DNA from 3 places in the Paenibacillus sp. YPG26 genome. Region 1 is predicted to be linked to each of the others. Evidence: a T-box and tRNA genes for the amino acid it is inferred to sense, from the RefSeq annotation. Region 1 holds a T-box; the other regions hold tRNA genes.

Region 1 (4,544 bases):
TTCCCTGAGTTAATCCAGACGACTGCCCATAAGCATGAGCATGACCTGGCTAAGCTTGATACGAGCTTCAGCCAGCAGGAGCAAAGGGATGATTAACCGACAACGATATTTACGAGCTTGCCAGGCACTGCGATCACTTTACGGACCGACTTGCCTTCAATTGCGCGCTTAACATTAGGAAGCTCCAGAGTGAGCTCCTGCATGGCAGCCTGATCCAGATCCTTGGCAATTTTGGCACGTTCCACAATCTTGCCATTAACCTGAACAACAATCTCCACCTCGGCATCCACAGTCCAAGCCTCATCATAAGATGGCCATGCTACATAGCTTACACTGTCTTCGTGACCAAGACGCTGCCACAATTCCTCAGCAATATGCGGAGCAAGCGGGGACAACAGCTGTACGAAGTTAGCTGCCGCTTCTCTAGGAACGACATCTGTCTTATAAGCTTCATTGATGAAAATCATCAACTGGCTGATAGCCGTATTGAACCGAAGTCCTTCAAGATCCTCTGTGACTTTCTTGATCGTCTTATGCCAGGTGCGCTTGAATTCCTCGCTGCCTTCTCCATCCACAATCTTGGAACTGAGTCCGCCGTCCTCTCCGATGAACAGACGCCATACACGGGAGAGGAACCGGTAAGTTCCCTCAACTCCATTCGAATTCCAAGGCTTGGTAGCTTCAAGCGGACCCATGAACATCTCGTAGATACGGAGTGTATCCGCTCCATATTCATTCACAATCTCGTCCGGGTTAATGACGTTCCCGCGAGATTTACTCATCTTCTCATTATTAGTCCCAAGAATCATACCCTGGTTAACCAGCTTATGGAACGGTTCTTTGGTAGATACGACCCCGAGGTCATAGAGAACCTTGTGCCAGAAGCGGGCGTACAGCAAATGCAGCACGGCGTGCTCAGCGCCACCAATGTACAGATCAACCGGCAGCCATTCCTTCTGCTTCTCCGGCGAGCACAACTCTTGGTCATTGTGCGGATCTATGAACCGGAGGTAGTACCAGCAGCTTCCTGCCCACTGCGGCATTGTGTTCGTCTCCCGGCGTGCCGGCAGACCTGTCTCCGGGTCTATGGTGTTCACCCACTCCGTCACATTCGCCAGTGGTGATTCCCCTGTTCCTGACGGCTTGATCTGATCCACCTCAGGCAGGACAAGCGGAAGCTGATCTACAGGAACAGGCTTCATAGTTCCGTCTTCCAGATGCAGAATCGGAATCGGCTCGCCCCAGTAGCGCTGACGGCTGAACAACCAGTCACGCAGACGATAGGTGACTTTGCCTTTGCCTTTCCCCTGTTCTTCCAGCCAGGCGATAGCTTTCTTAATCGCTTCCTCGTTATTCAATCCATTCAGGAATTCGGAATTGACATGCGCTCCGTCACCGGCGTAAGCTTCCTTGCTGATGTCACCGCCTGATACCACCTCGAGAATTGGCAGATTGAACTGCTTGGCAAATTCATAATCGCGTTCATCATGAGCCGGAACAGCCATAATGGCGCCTGTACCATAACCTGCAAGTACATAATCAGCAATCCAGATTGGCACCTTGGCCCCATTAACCGGATTAATCGCATACGCTCCTGTGAACACACCTGTCTTTTCTTTGGCCAGATCCGTACGCTCCAGATCACTCTTCCGCGCCGCCTGCTCCTGATACGCCTTCACAGCTTCGCGGTGGTCGCCCGTTGTAATCACATCGACAAGTGCGTGCTCTGGAGCCAGAACCGCATAACTGGCCCCGAACAAGGTATCCGGACGGGTTGTGAACACGGTCAAGGACTCCGTCTGTCCTTCAATAGCAAAGTCGACCTCCGCGCCTTCGGATTTGCCGATCCAGTTGCGCTGCATGTCTTTGATGCTCTCTGACCAGTCAAGCTCCTCCAGATCCTCAAGCAGACGCTCAGCATATTCAGTAATCTTAAGAACCCATTGACGCATCGGCTTGCGGATAACCGGGTGTCCACCGCGCTCACTCAGCCCGTCAATAACTTCCTCATTAGCAAGTACTGTGCCCAGAGCCGGGCACCAGTTCACCGGTACTTCTGCGACATAGGCAAGCCCTTTGTTATAGAGCTGGATAAAAATCCACTGTGTCCATTTATAATATTCGGGGTCTGTCGTGCTGATCTCCCGATCCCAATCGTAGGAGAAGCCAAGCGACTTAATCTGGCGGCGGAAATTATTAATATTCTTCACTGTGATATGACGCGGATGCTCACCTGTATCCAGCGCATGCTGCTCAGCGGGAAGGCCAAAAGCATCCCAGCCCATTGGATGAAGCACATTATAGCCGCGCATCCGCTTGTAACGGGAGACGATATCCGTTGCTGTATAACCTTCCGGGTGACCTACGTGTAGACCTGCGCCTGAAGGATACGGGAACATATCCAGTGCGTAGAATTTGGGCTTCCCAGCATCCTCCCGTGTCTTGAACGTCTGGTGCTCATCCCAGTAAGCCTGCCACTTTGGCTCAATCGCCTGCGGATGATAGACGTGATTATTACCATTGTTGTCTGCCATGAAATAAGATCCTCCTTGGATTGCACTTCTGAAATCTGAATTCATTTCGGGTATTCACAGTGAGTTAATTGTCACAAAAAAACCTCTCAATCCATAGCGTTATTACCGCTAGGGACGAGAGGAATATTCCCGTGGTACCACCCTAGTTAGCGCGTCAACATGCTTTGTTCTGCGCTCACTCTAGCACCCTTAACGCGGGTGTAACGATGTATGTTCACCGGAATAAAGGCAATAATCTGCCCGGATTCCCGGCTTGCATCATGACTCCGAGGCGAGTTCATTACAGTCTGATCAACCGGTTCGCACCACCACCGGCTCTCTGAGTGATTAGGTCTGAATTACTGATCCTCATCATAGCTTAAATATCCAATTTTATTAACAATTATTATATTCATAACTGCGCTTATAGTCAATGCCAGGTATGTCGGCAGATCCTCAGCTACTGACAGCATTACGACTATTATTATATTCGCAGAGGCTTTTATTCACTGCTGAACAAGATTTCTATACTTCCAGGAATTCCTTTGACAAGTCGGGAAGAACAAATATAATGAATCCATGGATTACTTGACTATATTTAAAGCCCTAGCGAACGAAACCCGGCTGCAGATCCTGCTGTGGCTAAAAGAACCGGAGCTGAACTTCCCAAGTGCGGCTCCCCTCGCAGATGAGCATGATTTCAAAGATGCAATCTGTGTCGGCAAGATTCAGGAGAAGGCGGGCATGTCCCAGTCCACTACGTCCCAGTACTTGTCCCTGCTGCAGCGTTCAGGTCTGTTGGAAGCCAGACGCATAGGCCAGTGGACTTACTACCGCAGGAATGAAGACACTATTCAACAATTAGCTGAATATATTGGAAAGGAGCTCTAAACAAACAGCCGGTCATCCCGAAGATGACCGGCTGTTTGGATATATTATTTTACCGCCACAAAAAATAGTCTTGCCGCATCCTCGCCAGCTTCGACCCATTCGAAATCAGCATAATAATTCACTTGTGAGAAGCCGCATTTCGTGAGCTCCACCTTAATCCATTCCGGATCATAAGCACGCTGAACATGCGTCTCTTCAAATCTGCGGTACACATCGGAGCCCATCTCCTGTTCACGCGCAAATATCGTCAGATGATGCTCGATCTCATTGCGGTATGCATCCCGCTCGCAGGTCCAGATATAGGAGACGGACTTCTCGTCCCAAATGAACGGCTGATCCTCCTCATACCGCTTCAGGGTGTTCGGATGATGAACATCGAATAGGAATGTCCCACCCTGCTTCAATCCTTCGAAGGTACGCTTAAATGTCCGAGTAAGATCCTCCTGCTCAAGCAAATAATTGATACAATCACAGAATGAGATTACGGAGTCTACAGGCTCCGGCATCACCCATTCTCTCATATCCTGCTGTACCCAGCGTACGGATCCATCCCGCAGAAGTCTGCCGCCGCGCGGGGTCTGCTCCATCTTGCGGCGGGCCACCGCCAGCATGTCCGGAGACAAATCCATCCCTGTTACATCAAATCCCGAGTTAACCAGGGGTATGGTGATACTCCCGGTTCCGCAGCCAAGCTCAACGACTGTTCTCGGCATCCCCAGCTTCTCCCAGGCTGTTCTTGCGAACCGGATCCAGTCCGGGTAGGGCATATCTTCCATCAGTTCGTCATACACATACGCGAATTTGCGATATGATGCCATCAATCAACACCGCTTTCCATAGAAGCTTAGGCTGTGCCGTCTCCGTCACTTGTGTCATTGGCTGCTGTGTCCTTAATGAGATAAGTCCAGTTCTCTTCCTGACGGATCTTGCCTTCCTTCAACAGCTTGCCCATGGCGCGCTTGAACGCGGACTTGCTAATTCCGAACCGCTGCTTGATAACATCCGGAGGAGTGGCGTCTGAGTAAGGCATGCCTCCTCCGGGCCGGCTCTCCAGGTATTCAAATATCCGGTCGGCATCCTCATTGCGGCCGATTTCTTTTCGCGGGGCCATAGACAGGTTCACCCGTCCATCCTCCCGAA
Region 2 (4,544 bases), 1.3 Mb from region 1:
GGGGTATACCGTCTTCCGCTTTATTTGTACTTGATTTATGCAAGTATCGGTGCCGCCATATGGTGTACAACGTTTATGCTGCTTGGAGCTACAGTAGGGCATCATTGGAGAAAAATGGCTTATTATGTTCATCATCATATGTGGCGCATGGCTCTGCTGGTTATCGTACTTTGTTTGATCGGAGTTATTATCTATCTGTTCATACGAAGTCTCAGGGCAAAGAGATTGAGCAAGTCTGAGAGGGGACAGGCTGCCCCATCCAGTCAGTCAGAGAATACAGATTAGATTATTTTTTAGGAGGAGAAAGCCATGGAATCACTAAAACAAAGAATCCTGGAGGAAGGCGTTGTCATCTCGGACCAGGTGCTTAAGCTCGACGCGCTTCTTAATCATCAAGTGGATCCGGAGCTGACGATGCAAATGGGCAAGGAATTTGCCGCGAGATTCCGTGAAGACGGGGTTACCCGTGTTGTTACTGTTGAATCATCCGGGATTCCGGCGGCTTTTGCTACCGCTTATGAGCTGGGAGTCCCCCTGGTATTCGCACGCCGGAAGAAGACGCTGCTGGCTGACCCGGACGCGCTCTGTGAACGTGTTCCGTCATTCACCAAAGGAATTGTGACGGATATTCTTCTGTCCAAGCAGTATATTTCGGAGAATGACCGGATTCTGTTCATCGATGATATTATCGCCAATGGCGATGCGGCCCGTGGTCTGGTTAAGATTATTCAGCGCTCGGGTGCGGAGCTGGTTGGCGTCGGCATCGTGGTCGAGAAGAGCTTTCAGGCTGGGGGCAAAGCCATCCGCGAGCAGGGAATTCGCCTTGAATCGCTGGTGCGGATTGTATCCTTGACTGATGGAAAGGTCACTTTTGAAGACTAGGCAAAATGGAATCAATTTCATAACAATGCTTTGCAGAGCCTTTCTTTTCAGTTATAATAAGAGATAAGTAGGGAGAGGAGGCAACTACATGGGGGAACAACAACCGGTAGTAAATGCAGAATATTTTGTTACGAAGCTAAGTGAAGCCAAGGTTACCTTTGAGCGAGCTCTTGATTGCAAACATACAGAGTTTGATGACCTTTATCCCTATATGCTTGAACACCCGCAGTTCTTTTGGTACAAACGGTATGTAGCCTGGTCACAGCTGCTGACCATTGCGGGAATGTGTGAGGATCTCTCATTTCCATGGAGAGAAGAATTCAGTCCTCAGCAGGTAGCATATATTGAAGAACGTGTGATGTCGGCTAAAGTGCTTGACTTCTGGTTCGAGAAGAACGATAGCAAAGAACACGCACAAAGATAAATAGGGAGCAATACCTTTTGATATACACGGTGAGCGAATAATACCCGTGTTCAGACAGGTCGTTTGCCGGTGAACCGGTAGATGGCCTGTTTTTGTGTCTGGATTTGATGATTTGCCGCGATGCTGGTATATTTATGCGATGATCAAGTCTGTCTATAAGGAGGGAATGACAAGAACATGATTAGTGATGAAGCATTGGATGCATTCCGCCTATCCGGAGAGAAGGTCCGGGTCATTCGGGATGCGATTCCCGAGAATGATGTCAGGGGGATTGTCGTGGCCTGGAGTGATACACAGGTCATGATCCGGCGTCCGAACCGTAATATTGTCAAGCTGGATAGGAATTATACGTTCCAACCGGCCAAAGAACCGCGTATTTCTTTTGAAGTATAGAGCATATATTGGCCACCCCCCGGACATTGTAATAGAGAACGGCTGCATTGGGCTGATCTATACAAGGAAGAGGTGCTGACCATGTCTCAGAAGAGTGATAAAGTAAGAGCATATAAAGATGGAATTCATGCTTTTGGTGAGTATATGCCTGGCGTGGCTGAAGCCTATCATGACTTCACTGGCAAGTCACTGGCCGCAGGAGAATTGGATGCCAAGACCAAGCAGTTAATTGCCCTCGGAATCAGCCTGTTCGCCAATAATGAGGTGTGTACGTTCTACCATACGGAAGAGGCCAGATCCAAGGGGGCCACGGATGCTGAAATTCGTGAAACGGCAGCCGCCGCGGCAGCCGTCAGCTCAGGCCATATTCTGTCCCAAGGTGCTACAAGAGTAGAGCAGGCGTTGACCCAGTGACAAGGCAGTGCGCCATCAGCTGCATGATGACAGAGATACCCTTTGACACTGCGTGTGCAGAGGGTATTTGTCATGTGTGTGAGCAGGAAGCGGCTAGATAGGGCTCAGATGCCCGTTCTGCATGCCTTGCTCAACGCCTAAATAGGCTCTCATCCGGCTGGGCATCTCACTTCTTAACGCAGACCAGGGGATGTTCATCTCGCCGTGGTAGCTGCGGCATACATACCTGGCTTCAATTCCTTGACTTGCCTGCTTAACCTCGTAGATTCTGATCTTGCGTTTCGTGAGTTCATTCTGGATTCCGGTCATCACCACCGCGACCCTGTCCGAACCGCTGCGAATCATATCCACATATACCTGAGGGCTCTTAAGAACGCCGCTGTCTATAAGTATCCGGGAATCGCGCTCGAAGACTTTGCGTATAAATGTGAGCATCAACCAGCTCTTGATCAAGCTGAGCTCATCTGTATTTATATTTGGAACAGCCATAGATATCACCACCCTTGATGCGAACTTATGTTCTTATTTTAACCAGATTATTTGATGAATATCAATGGGGAAGAAAAAATATAAAAAGGTTGTTGACTTGGTTAGACTTCCATGATAAGATATATCTTGTCGCCGCAGAGAACATCTTCTGCAAGAGACAATGAGCGGTCGTGGCGGAATTGGCAGACGCGCACGGTTCAGGTCCGTGTGGGCTAACCCCCGTGGAGGTTCGAGTCCTCTCGACCGCATTAATGTTAATAAGAACAGGCCCTACAATTACTAATTGTAGGGCCTGTTCTTTTAATATGTAGATTATCATGAACCGGGAATTGATCGTTAAGCAGCAACGCGCAGTTCTACGAACCTCATTACGGGTTTATTTTGTCCAGCTATCAACCTATTCCTGAAAGCTCCTGTTTTGCCATACATATTTGAACTCTTAAGCTCACACAATGAAGGGACCAAATGTGCCAGGCAGGAGGAGCAGGTTATGAATAGACTCAAGACAAAGGGCGTTTCAAAGGGTATAAGCCGCAGAGTGGCAATGGTTCTAACATTGGGTGGGTACCTGCTGGGTAATCCTGCATCGGCATATGCGCTGACGGATACAGGTTATACGATACCAGAAGAATCCGTTGTTATGTCTGACCCAGTAGGAGAGGCCCAGAACCCGAAGGTTCAGCCTAAGAAGAAGCTTGCTGTCATTATCGATGATCTGGGCAACAAGATGGAGGGGACTGATGAAATCTTGTCCATGCCCGTTAAATTGACGGTAGCGGTCATGCCTTTTCTTCAGACCACGCAGCAGGATGCGAAGCGGGCTCATGAGCGGGGTTACGATGTGCTCGTTCATTTACCCATGGAACCGAAGCAGGGGAAGCCGGAATGGCTCGGACCCGGGGCTGTTCTGGCTAAGCTGCCTAATGAAGAGGTACGGAAGCGTGTGGAGGCGGCGATTGATAATGTGCCTTATGCTGTAGGGATCAATAACCATATGGGATCCAAAGTGACGGCGGACGAACGCATCATGTCCATCGTATTGGATATCTGTAAAGAGCGGGGATTGTTCTTCGTGGACAGCAAGACCAATCATCAGTCTGTCGTCGGCAAGCTGTGTGAGCAAAAGGGGCTTCCACAGGTGTATAACCATATCTTTCTGGATGATGTCGCAACTGATGATCATATTTCCAGGCAGATCGGGAAGGTATCCAAGTGGCTGAAGAATCATGAGAGCTGTGTCACCATTGGCCATGTGGGCTCGGGAGGGAAGAGAACTGCCTCCGTACTTCGGCATTCGATTCACATGCTGAAGCAGGAGGCGGAGTTCGTAGGTGTCAGTGATTTGGCCCGGGAGCGGTCTAAGCCGGATTTTATAGTTCCGTGAAATACGCCATAATCCCGGCTACGATCGCTTTAGCTACTTCCATCTGCTCTGTGGGTCTGGTCAGCATAGCCCGGTCCTCAGCATTGCTTAGGAATCCGGTCTCGACGATCACGGCTGGGGATTGAATATGATTCAGCAGGTAAAAGGGTCTGCCGAGCGCAGGGGATGAACGGGTACCGAACACCGTGTTCAGCTCATTCTGGATACTCCAGGCTAGGACTGCGCTCCTGCCTTCATTTTGGTGCAGAACCAGGGGCCCTCGCTGGGTCCGGCTATGGGCCCAATTCAAATGAATACTTACCACGATAGAGGTACTCAGCTCGTCACTGAGCCCTTTTCTCTGGGCAAGATCGCGCCTGTGTCTGGAGCGGCTGTTCAGCCACTGGTTGTCATCACTGAGCGCGTAGTCTGCGGAGCGGTTCAAGGCAGCTGCATAGCCTTTGCTCTTCAGCAGGAGATACAATTTGCGCGAGATGTCCAGGTTGATGTCCTTCTCCAGGATTTCTCTGAATGAGGTTCCCCCGTCCACTCCGCCATGGCCTGCATCAATCAGAATAA
Region 3 (4,544 bases), 160 kb from region 1:
CGCAGCAGCTTCTTCTTTTGTTCGCGGTAAGCCTTAAGTGCAGCTTCCATGACTTCAATCTCATCCTGGCTGTACTGGTCCGGTCCGCCGTAGAAGGCAATTCCGGTCTCTTCTTGCAAAGACTTAGGTTGTGAGGTTCGGCCTAGCAGGTAATCGGCATCTACTTCCAATATATCTGCGAGGGCAGCCAAGGTTTCGGAATCGACGGTGCGCTTGCCGGATTCATAATGCCCGTACCCCTGCCGTGTCATTCCTAATTTATCAGCCATATCTTGATGGGTCAAGCTCCTCGAGAGCCTGAGCTGAGTTAATCGTTCCGTAAACACTTCATCACCTCGCTTAGTTCTATTATACCTATGTGAAAGAAAATACGCAACAATTTGTTTCTTATTCAAGTTGACAGAAACAATTTGTTGCGTATAATTGGGTTACACAGGCAACATTTTGTTGCTATGGACACATTGGATCATGGGATATGCATATACATATCCCTTAATTAAAAAGGAGGTTTTTAAGATGCCTAACACTGATGTATCGATTATCCAACAACTTTTGCCACTGGCCGAGCGTTATGGTCTTGCTGTCGTCTTGTCGTTCATTCTGCTCCTGATCGTTGGCATCATCATCCGAATGATAATTAGGGGTGACTTGGTACCTCGTAGTCTGCTTGACAGGGCAGAAGAGGATCGAGATCGGCTTCAGTCCATTTTGGACAAGGAGCGTGAAAGCTTCATGACACCCCTTCTGGAAGTCGTGAACAACCTGAAGAGAAATGCTCCGGACAACAAAGAAGGGTAGCAGGCTCAGATTTTGCTGAGAGTACGCTGCATTTATTTCCTCCAAAGGGGCGGACACCCAGCCCACCAGGCCAGAGCAGGCATATGGTAGGGTAAGCCAACTATCAAGGAGGAACAAATAATGAATAATGCGCCAATGGGAATGTCAGAGAACAAGAAAATGGGGATGGGATACAGCGGCCCGATGCAGAGCCCGGCTTATACCGCTCCGGCACAGGGATATGAGCATGGATATATGCATCTGCATGGAGCTGGATATCACCACTGTCCACCTGTTTATGAGCAGCCTGTGTGTCACACTCCCGCACCATCGGCAGGAATCTGGTCGTCTACAGGGTATATTCTCGTACTCTTTATACTATTGGTGATCATCTCGCGCGGTCTGTGGATCTGAGTTGTTATACAAGGAACAAGCGGGCCTTCGGGCCCGCAGCTTGTGCTGTTCTATAGTCCCGTCTTCTTCTGACCATTATGCTGCACATCCTTAACCGGTTGAGCATGCTTCTGATGCTTCAAGAGCTCACTGACAGTTACACAGCGATAGCCGCGTTTCTGGATCTCTGGCAAAATGGCCTTTAGAGCGAGCGCTGTTTGGGAGCTGCCTTCCACACGGTCGTGCATCAGAATGATATCGCCGCTGCGGAGATTGCCAAGCACTCTGCTCACAATCCGGTTCACGCCGGGCCTTGCCCAATCCCGTGTATCCTGATGCCAAGACCACAGGACAAGCTGATAGCCTTTGCTATGACTCGAAGTGACAATACTTTTGTTGTAAAATCCGCCTGGCGGGCGGAACAAAACGGAATGCTTTCCTGTAGCATTATATATCAACTCTTCAGCGCGGGTGACTTCTTTATCAAATAATTGGGAAGAGTTGCTCGCATTGAAATACGTGTGATTGTAAGTGTGGTTGCCAATCTCATGCCCTTTCTGAAATACCTCTTTAAGAAGTTCCGGGTATTGTGCTGCCCGATTACCAACCACGAAGAAGGTAGCTTTGGCTTGATACTGTCCGAGCAGATCAAGGATGACAGGAGTCTGCTTAGGATCGGGTCCGTCGTCAAAAGTAAGAGCAACCACCTTGTCCTCGGTAGGAACCTCCCATACGATTTCCCCACGGGGTTCAAAATAATCTCGTCCCATAGGTGCCCCTAGAGCCGCGGCAGGGCTCCCGTTACCTGAGATTATGCCAATGCTTAAGGTTAGAGTAAGGGCTGTTGTCCGCCATTTATACATGGGTGCCTCCTTAATGAATGATGATATCCACTTATTATGTGGGAAAAGAGGCCGTTCATACATTCTACCTAATGAGTCGAGTATTGACATAATAGCTAGCAACATGATATGATCTATTTCGTCGCTAATCATGGAAAGACGTTATGGCGTAATTACGCCGGGGTGGCGGAATTGGCAGACGCACAGGACTTAAAATCCTGCGGTAGGTGACTACCGTACCGGTTCGATCCCGGTCCTCGGCATCAATGAAATCAAGGGTTTCAGCTCTTCTGAGTTGGAACCCTTGATTTTTTTATTTATGTGGTTTTGTTAATATGACGCTAACGATCTAAATTTCAAGCTATCTTGTTCGAACTGATTATTCAGCTTCATTCTGCAACATACTTCCAATTTTGGCGTTTGTTATTTATATACCAGAAAAGGAGTGTTATGGAAAACATGAAGCTTAAAAAGTGCATCTCGTTTATGTTTATTTTTCTATTAACCTTGGGTGCAGCAAATTATAGCCATGCGTCAAGTCCCAAGGGGAACCCCAATTATTTTAAAAATGAATGATTATTATGTTGCCTATACTTATCCTAAAGCGCCTTATATTGATAAGCAGAACCGGCTCATGTTGCCTGTAAGAGCAGCAAGTGAATTGTTAGGAGCCTCTATTACTTATGATGCTGCTTCACGTTCAGCCACAATTACACAGAATGATAATGTCGTTAAGATTCAAGGTGGCAGTCATCTTGCTGAGGTGAATGGAAATCAAGTTGAAATGGACACGCAGCCAGTACTGGAAAAGGGATATATGATTATACCTGCCCGTATTTTATTCGACTCATTTGCATTCAATGCTACTTCAATTAACAACGTAATTACGTTAAAGGATGATCGATTGCTTAAAGAAGGGCGCCTGAAATATCTTCTTGATGATGACCGTCTTGCTATATCTAGAACAATAGACTCAAATGCGTTTCAACCGCTCTATTATACGCTCAGCACTTGGCTTAATAAGAACACTACTGAACTTAACTTGAATCTTGTCGCCAAAAACATCTCCGGAAAAGATATTCCGAAAGGGGAAGAGAATTTATCTACAATCATTTATTTTGATGAGGGCGGCTTATTGGATATCCCTTATAGATCAGTCGATATAAAAGATAGAAATAGACTCCCTGTAAAATAGGACTCACTTATAACTAAACATATCGAAAATACGGGAGGGGTTCTAACTAAGAAGCCTAATCTATTACAGTATATCTTGATTTCAGGAAGGACAATTTCTCCAATTAATTAGGTACCTGAACTCAGAAAAAAGATCGCACAGCACTCAAGAAGTATGGGGGCCGGGCGGTCTTTTTTTTGTGCTCCCGAAACCCCATCTTAGCTCCTACAATCTACAAGGTAATCCAGCATCTGGACAGATTAGGAAGATTCCAATATAATCTTAAATACAACTTAACGGGTTGGAATAATATGAAATATATCATATTTCACCCTGGAAGTTTGGGATAGACTTCACTAGTACATATACATATCAATTTGTATACAGAAGGGGGAACTATGAATTTAGACTGGAAGTTTATTGGTGAGAGTCTCCCGCTTTACATGGACGCCATGTGGTTGACTATTGAATTAGCTCTAATCGCCATTAGTTTATCCATGATCTTGGGATTATTGTTCAGTCTAGTACTGTTCTACAGGATCAAGGGACTTCGGAGTATAATTCTCGGTTACGTTGAGGTGTCCAGGAATACTCCTTTGCTCGTACAACTATTCTTCCTATACTATGGACTGCCCAAAATAGGGCTGCACTTGAGTGAGTTCAACTGTGCTGCCATAGGTCTGGTATTCCTGGGCGGTGGATATATGACTGAGGCCTTCCGAAGCGGAATTGATGCCGTAAGCACAGCGCAGATTGAGTCAGGTTTAAGCATTGGACTTAGCAAGGTGCAGCTTGCCAGATATGTCATACTCCCACAGGCCTTTGCTATCAGTGTCCCTTCGCTCGGGGCGAACGCGATCTTTTTGCTGAAAGAAACCTCGATTGTAGGTGCCATTGCTTTGATGGATCTGATGAATGTAGCCAAGGACCTGATTGGAATGCATTACAAGACAGCGGAATCACTGCTTCTGCTGGTGCTGGCCTATCTTGTGCTGGTGCTTCCATTATCTCTGCTGCTGTCCTGGATCGAAAGGAAGGTTAGACATGCGGAATTCGGGGGTTGAGGTGCTGTTTGAAGGGTCAAACTTTGCCCGCTTGCTTGGCGGGCTGCTTGTCACGATAGAAATAGCCTTTATTTCAATTATAATCGGAACCATTCTGGGTGTGGTTATGGGGCTGCTTAGAACGGTCCGGTCCAGATCGCTGCGTATTGTTCTTAGGCTGTACCTTGAAGCTTTTCGGATTATTCCGATTCTGGTCTGGTTGTATGTGGTTCACTTCAGCTTTTCGCCACTGCTTCACATCGAGATTAGCGGGGAGACCACAGCAATATTGGTATTCAGTCTCTGGGGCGCAGC

Evidence for each region. The T-box of region 1 lies ahead of leuS (leucine--tRNA ligase). A T-box ahead of a tRNA ligase gene usually reads a tRNA of that ligase, here a tRNA-Leu.
Region 2: it encodes a tRNA-Leu, which carries the amino acid that the T-box ahead of leuS (leucine--tRNA ligase) is inferred to sense. The anticodon was not compared.
Region 3: it encodes a tRNA-Leu, which carries the amino acid that the T-box ahead of leuS (leucine--tRNA ligase) is inferred to sense. The anticodon was not compared.

Annotation. Positions count from the first base shown of each region.
Region 1 is NZ_CP084530.1:1,394,122-1,398,665, reverse strand. Features, by position in the region: gene comER (late competence protein ComER) at 1-96, shown strand, start outside; gene leuS (leucine--tRNA ligase) at 93-2,534, opposite strand; T-box leader at 2,642-2,898, opposite strand; gene LDO05_RS06435 (ArsR/SmtB family transcription factor) at 3,093-3,404, shown strand; gene LDO05_RS06430 (class I SAM-dependent DNA methyltransferase) at 3,449-4,222, opposite strand; gene LDO05_RS06425 (CvfB family protein) at 4,249-4,544, opposite strand, start outside.
Region 2 is NZ_CP084530.1:2,719,069-2,723,612, reverse strand. Features, by position in the region: gene LDO05_RS12785 (DedA family protein) at 1-285, shown strand, start outside; gene LDO05_RS12780 (xanthine phosphoribosyltransferase) at 310-882, shown strand; gene LDO05_RS12775 (hypothetical protein) at 971-1,306, shown strand; gene LDO05_RS12770 (hypothetical protein) at 1,484-1,699, shown strand; gene LDO05_RS12765 (carboxymuconolactone decarboxylase family protein) at 1,781-2,113, shown strand; gene LDO05_RS12760 (YhjD family protein) at 2,207-2,602, opposite strand; tRNA gene LDO05_RS12755 (tRNA-Leu) at 2,767-2,850, shown strand; gene LDO05_RS12750 (divergent polysaccharide deacetylase family protein) at 3,093-3,986, shown strand; gene LDO05_RS12745 (N-acetylmuramoyl-L-alanine amidase family protein) at 3,973-4,544, opposite strand, start outside.
Region 3 is NZ_CP084530.1:1,550,396-1,554,939, forward strand. Features, by position in the region: gene LDO05_RS07150 (helix-turn-helix domain-containing protein) at 1-269, opposite strand, end outside; gene LDO05_RS07155 (hypothetical protein) at 517-798, shown strand; gene LDO05_RS07160 (YjcZ family sporulation protein) at 1,087-1,191, shown strand; gene LDO05_RS07165 (polysaccharide deacetylase family protein) at 1,242-2,033, opposite strand; tRNA gene LDO05_RS07170 (tRNA-Leu) at 2,190-2,275, shown strand; gene LDO05_RS07175 (copper amine oxidase N-terminal domain-containing protein) at 2,524-3,207, shown strand; gene LDO05_RS07180 (amino acid ABC transporter permease) at 3,585-4,250, shown strand; gene LDO05_RS07185 (amino acid ABC transporter permease) at 4,231-4,544, shown strand, end outside.